3 regions of the Paenibacillus sp. B-A-8 genome follow, and region 2 is predicted to be linked to each of the others. Evidence: predicted binding sites of a transcription regulator. Region 2 holds the regulator's gene; each other region holds the start of a gene.
What was found. The regulator Rex, encoded in region 2, represses fermentation and respiration genes when NADH is low (regulators of the CRP and FNR family bind a similar motif). The targets are predictions, from matches to a motif close to TTGTGAAATATTTCACAA.

Region 1: a site for Rex is predicted at 806-823, ahead of ACN6MV_RS29545 (formate/nitrite transporter family protein). Genes of this name have one in related genera too.
Region 3: a site for Rex is predicted at 1,169-1,186, ahead of pflB (formate C-acetyltransferase). Genes of this name have one in related genera too.

Annotation. Positions count from the first base shown of each region.
Region 1 covers NZ_CP183882.1:6,539,019-6,541,228, reverse strand. The annotation lists gene ACN6MV_RS29550 (FAD-dependent oxidoreductase) at 1-651, shown strand, start outside; gene ACN6MV_RS29545 (formate/nitrite transporter family protein) at 928-1,755, shown strand; gene ACN6MV_RS29540 (MFS transporter) at 2,164-2,210, shown strand, end outside.
Region 2 covers NZ_CP183882.1:4,654,514-4,656,723, forward strand. The annotation lists gene ACN6MV_RS20890 (amidohydrolase) at 1-729, opposite strand, end outside; gene ACN6MV_RS20895 (redox-sensing transcriptional repressor Rex) at 719-1,369, opposite strand; gene dinG (ATP-dependent DNA helicase DinG) at 1,503-2,210, opposite strand, start outside.
Region 3 covers NZ_CP183882.1:4,968,355-4,970,564, forward strand. The annotation lists gene pflB (formate C-acetyltransferase) at 1-1,080, opposite strand, end outside; gene adhE (bifunctional acetaldehyde-CoA/alcohol dehydrogenase) at 1,332-2,210, opposite strand, start outside.

The DNA of each region.
Region 1 (2,210 bases), 1.9 Mb from region 2:
CTCTGCATCGGCTTCCGTCCGAATACTGAACTCTTAAAAGGTCAGGTGGATATGCTGCCAAATGGTGCGATTTTGGTCAACGACTATATGCAGACTAGTTGCCCAGATGTGTATGCCGCTGGTGACAGCTGTGCGATTCATTACAACCCTACAGGGAAGCACGCTTATATTCCACTAGCAACCAACGCAGTACGGATGGGCACCTTGGTCGCACGTAACTTGATGACAGAGACGATTCCATATATGGGCACTCAAGGGACTTCGGGCATTAAGATTTATGAAGATAATATCGCTGCTACCGGTCTTACAGAAGAAGCGGCTAAGGCTGAAGGCATGGACGTAGAGACTACCACGATTATTGACAACTACCGTCCAGAATTTATGCCAACGTTCGAGCAGGTTCAATTAAAAGTTGTATTTGATCGTGCTACACGCCGCATTGTCGGAGCACAAATTATGTCCAAGATGGATTTGACGCAATCGATCAACACCGTATCTGTATGTATTCAAAATAAAATGACAATCGACCAGCTGGCCTTTATCGATTTCTTCTTCCAACCTCATTACAATAAGCCTTGGAACTTCCTGAACACCGTAGGAATTCAAGCGCTGCCGACATCAGTACCAAGTAAAGAGGCAGTAACCGTTTAACGTAATTGCATAAGAACATTATAGTCGGGTAGACCGGAGCCATTCATGGCTTCGGTTTTTTCATGTTTAATGCTGGTACTATTTACCTTTAAAATAATATGGAGCCTATTCTTACAATTGTAATTATGGATGCGCTTCGTTAAATTTGACATGTCAGTGAAAAGTTTCACTTAGTTTTTCATTAAGTGATAATTGTCACGTTATTGTGTTTTGTGACACGCTACAATGGTCGTAAAGGAACAAATTTTAAGTAAATAGATGAAGGGGATAGGAATCATGGCTTATAATAAACCGCAGCAGATTGCCGCAGTCACGGTCGAGAACGGCATAAAAAAGGCGCACAATCCTTTAAGCACCGTACTAATTCTGGGCTTTCTGGGAGGGGCGTTTATCGCGCTCGGATTTTTACTGGATATTCGCGTCATTGCTGGCGCACCGCATGAATGGGGATCTATCGCTAACTTTATTGGGGCAGCAGTCTTCCCTGTTGGATTGATTCTAGTATTGCTTGCAGGGGGAGAACTACTGACAGGCAATATGATGGCTGTGCCGCTTGCTTTTATGGCGAAGAAGATATCTTTCTGGGAAGTTATTAAGAATCTTGTATTGATTACCCTGAGCAATTTAGCGGGAGCTTTGTTTGTAGCTTACTTTTTTGGTCACGTGGTTGGTTTAACCTCTGACGGTGTGTATCTGGAAAAATTAGTAGAGATGGCAGGGCATAAGCTTGAGGCAGACTTCTTGCCGGCATTTGTTTCCGGTATCGGTTGTAACTGGCTCGTAGCTTTGGCGGTATGGCTCTCCTATGGAGCAGATAACTTCAGTGGTAAAATCCTCGGTATCTGGTTCCCGACGATGGCTTTTGTAGCTATCGGCTTCCAGCACGTTGTAGCTAACATGTTCTTAATTCCGGCGGCTATTTTTGAAGGCTATTTTTCATGGGGAGAGTACTTCAACAACTTTGTTCCGGTATGGCTAGGCAACTTGACTGGCGGTGCGATCTTTGTTGCGGCAGCTTATTGGATGGCTTACTTACGTAAAGAGCCAGCATCTATTCAATCCGTGGACAGCATGTCCGGCAGCGGTGTAAAGAAACACGCCTAAACCTATCTTATAGAGCACTCCTTAGCATAGTCGAGGGGTGCTTTTTGATGTTATAGACAAATAAAATCCGCCGTGATGTATCCGAGCTCGGGGGAACGATTCGGACGCACGGCGGATTTTAGAAGGGGGAGTGTTTCTAGGCTCTATTACCCCGACTTTGCAAGAACGAATCACATCGTTTTGTTTAGTCTGCTTTACGGACGACAGCAGCAACTATAAAATATAAATAGATGGGAACGGGTGCTACTTTTTTATCAGCTACGGTTGAAGTTAGTCCTAATTAAGAGGTAAAGTGTACTAAGACTTTATCACGATAGCACGTCAATGCGTCTGCTTGCCCTGAACCCTGTTTTGGGATAATACTGGATGGAATAATGACACATATATTACAGGGGATGTACACTACTTATGAAGTTTTTACAGAATTATCCTAAAGAAGTTAAGATATTTTTAAT
Region 2 (2,210 bases):
GAACATTCCAAGCTTCTCTAAATGAGCTACAGGCCGCAGGCCGTAATCCACTACATTCTGCTCCACTTCGCGTTTCGTTTCGGACATATGGGTATGCATCGGTAAATCCAAATCATGCGCCGCCTGTACAAACTTAACAAAGAAATCCGGCGGGCAAGTATATGGAGCGTGTGGCGAGATCATCGTTGTAATTCTACCGTCAGCCTTTCCATGCCAGTTCCGTGCAAAAGAAATCGCTTCCGCAAGCTTGTGATTCTGTACTTCCTCTGGACAAAGACCGATCACGCCTCTCATCAATACAGAACGGATACCTGACAATTCGACCACCTCAGCTACTCGATCCATATGATCATACATATCCAGGAAGGTTGTAGTGCCACCTTTCAGCATTTCCAGAACAGACAAGGAGGTTCCCCAGTACACATCTTCTCCGGTGAATTTCTCTTCCATCGGCCACATTTTTTCCTGAAGCCATACTTGAAGCGCTAAATCATCTCCATAACCACGAAGCAATGACATTGCGGCATGGCCGTGTGTGTTTACCAGACCAGGCATAAACAACAGACGACTGCCATCAACAACTTGCACACCTTCTTCCATCAAAGGCTCTTCTTTTCCTATGTAAGTGATCAAATCATCTTCAATAGTCATATATCCACTAAGAACAGGCTCATCCGTTCCCGGAATAAGAAAACGCCCGCCTTTGATAATCGTTTTACTACTCTTCATTTCCGCTTTCTTCCTTTCCGTCTTTCAAATAATAAGCAAGACTTTGCAAATCCGTTGTAAAATCGGCTGCATGAACCCGGATATTCGGTGGTGTTTTTAGAATCACTGGTGCAAAATTCAAAATCGCCTCAATGCCAGATTCAATAAGAATATCTGCTACATTCTGCGCTTCTGAGTCAGGTACAGTAATAATCCCAATTCGAATGCCTTGCTCACGAACTGTCTGACCTAGCTCCTCCATGGGTTGAACCGTAAGAGAGTTGATTTTCCGCCCTACCTTAGGTGCATAAGAGTCAAATATAGCGGTAATCTTCATAGTATCCTTCAGATAAGCATTATAATTAGATAACGCATGTCCAAGGTTACCGGCACCTACTAATGCCACATTCAGCTGTTGGTCCAGCTTCAAAATATGACGGATTTTCTCAATAAGATAAGTTACGTCATACCCGATACCTTTTCTACCGAAGTCTCCAAAATACGCTAAATCTTTACGGATTTGAGCGGGATTCAGATCAAGTTTTTGTCCTAACTCTTGCGAGGAAACGGTTAATATTTCACGTTTCTGAAGATCATTCAAGAAACGTAAGTATACAGGAAGTCTGCGAACAACGGCTTCTGATATTTTATCCGATTTCATAATTTACCTCCTAATTTAAGTACTATTCTGTTTGAATCCTATTAAAATTTCTGTACCTCGTCTCAATGAAGAGCGGTATTCTCTTATACCGCCCTTCATTGTGGAGTGATTAATTAAACAGAAGATGTCCTTCTTAAGAAACGCCTCCGTCTTCCAACCACTCTGCTATACGAGGAACCATTTGATCCGTAAGCATATGTTCCATTTTCGGGCCAGGCAACGAATAAAGGAAATACTTCCCATAATGAGATTCGATAACCCTAGTGTCATACACTATAACAATACCCCGATCCTGCGCTGTCCGTACCAGTCTTCCAAATCCTTGCTTGAAGCGGATAACTGCCTGAGGCACCGACAATTTCATAAACGGATTCTTCTTCTGGGCTTGTAATAACTCAGACTTCGCTTCGGCTAGAGGGTGATTAGGCGGTTGAAATGGAAGCCTCACGATGGCCAGGCATGTCAATGCCTCACCCGGAATATCTACTCCCTCCCAGAAGCTGCTAGTTCCAAGCAGAACTGAAGCAGCACTGTCCTGAAAGCGTCGAATCAGCTTACTGCGGCTTCCACCTTCCACGCCTTGACCTAGCACCATAATTTCTTGTGAGGCTAGAGCCTCTTTCAAAGGATCGTAAACTTGGCGCAGCATCTTGTAAGAAGTAAACAGAACAAGCATCCGTCCGCGTGTCGTAATTGCCGCTTCTGCTAGTGACTGTACGAGCGTATCGACAAATCGGGCATCGCCCACACTGCCCTTCACACTAGGGAAATCCCGTGGAATTACTAATAGTGCCTGCTCCCGATACTTAAAGGGAGATGGAAGGAGAGATGTCATTAGACG
Region 3 (2,210 bases), 310 kb from region 2:
CAGGGTGTTCAGGAAACGGAAGCTGTTCTTCGTAACACGAGTTGTTCCGTCTTCAGCCATACCACCGATGGATTCAGTTACCCATGTAGGGTCGCCGGAGAACAGATCGTTATAGTCAGGTGTACGCAAGAATTTCACGATACGCAGTTTCATTACGAAATGATCGACGATTTCTTGAACTTGCTCTTCAGTCAAAGTACCTTCAGCAATATCGCGTTCTGCATAGATGTCTAGGAAGGAAGATACACGTCCCAGGGACATCGCCGCACCATTTTGCTCTTTAACTGCTGCCAGATATCCGAAGTATACCCATTGAGTAGCTTCCTTGAAATTGGTCGCTGGTTTGGAAATATCCATACCGTGAGCGGCTGCCATTTCTTTCAATTCGCCCAGTGCACGAATTTGCTCGGACAGCTCTTCACGAAGACGAATTACCTCTTCAGTCATGGAATCAACTTCAAGTTCAGCTTGTTGTTGTTTTTTGTCTTTAATCAGGAAATCAATACCGTATAGAGCGATACGGCGGTAGTCACCGATGATGCGTCCGCGGCCGTAAGCATCAGGAAGACCTGTGATAACGCCGGATTTACGCACTGCTCTCATGTCTGGTGTATATGCATCAAATACGCCTTGGTTATGCGTTTTGCGAATGTTCGTAAACATATCAACGATGTTTTGTGGAAGCTCGAAGCCATAAGCTTTCGTAGCATCGACCATCATCTTGATCCCGCCGAATGGCTGGATGGAACGTTTGAAAGGAGCGTCAGTCTGAACGCCTACAATTTGTTCCTTGTCCTTATCAATGTATCCAGGAGCATGTGAAGTGATTGTGGAGACAGTATCCAGGGAAACATCCCATACGCCGCCTCTTTCTCTTTCTTCTTTGCTCAGTTGGGAAATAATTTTCCATAGTTCAGTTGTGTTACTAGTAGGTCCTACGAGGAAATCTTCGTTTCCTTCATAAGGCTTAATGTTACTTGCGATAAAATTGTTAACGTCAACTTTCTTGGACCATTTACCTTTTGTGAAATTTCTCCAACCGGATTTCACTTCATTTACTTCTTTTTCAATCACCGACATGCTAAATCCCTCCATCTATATTTATTATATTTGTAGAGATCGCGGGCTTGAAGGTTGATCCCGTGTCTCGTGATCCCCAAAGATGTGGTTGTTCCAAATTTCACAATCAACATTTCATATGTGGGACCGTTGTTTATATAAACATTCTAGTTTATTTTCTATAAAAACACTGTGACAAATATCACCTTTCGAGTGATATTTGTCACCTTTATCTAAGTCCACAACTATCCTATTCTCTATTTAACCAATTACTAATTATCAAATCTTCCGTAGAATGCATTACGGTATACATCAGCAAGTTCAGATACCAACGGCAGCTTAGGATTGGCAGTTGTACATTGATCTTCAAACGCACGGTCAGCCAAGTAATCTACACGAGATTCGAAGTCCTTAGGATCAAAGCCCAGTTGTTGGAACGATTCCTCGATACCCAATTTTTTATTCATATCGCGAATAGCATTGATCAGGCTAGTTACACCTTCTTCAGTTGTGCGAGCTGGCAATCCCAAAATACGGGCAATTTCAGCGTAACGCTCATCAGCTACGAAGTGCGAATATTTAGGGAACGAAGCGAACTTCGTAGGTTTTTTAGCATTGTAACGGATAACGTGTGGCATAAGGATCGCGTTAGTACGACCATGAGCGGTGTGGTACTGTCCGCCCCATTTATGCGCCAAGCTGTGGTTAATTCCCAAGAATGCATTGGCAAAGGCCATACCCGCAAGTGTTGATGCATTATGCATTTTCTCACGAGCTACTCTGTCGCCTTCCAGTGCCGATTTTTCAAGGTATTGGAATACCAGTTGGATGGCTTTAATAGCTAGACCATCAGTGTAGTCACTCGCCATAACAGATACATAAGCTTCGATAGCATGTGTCAATACGTCCATACCTGTATCTGCAACTGCAGTTTTTGGCAAGCTGTATACGAACTCTGGATCAATGATAGCTACGTCTGGTGTTAACTCATAGTCAGCCAATGGATATTTAGTGTGTTGTTCAGTTGTTTTATCGGTAATAACTGCGAAAGATGTTACTTCCGAACCCGTACCCGAAGTAGTTGGAATCGCTACAAACTTAGCTTTGTTACCAAGTTTAGGGAATTTGTATACCCGTTTACGGATGTCCAT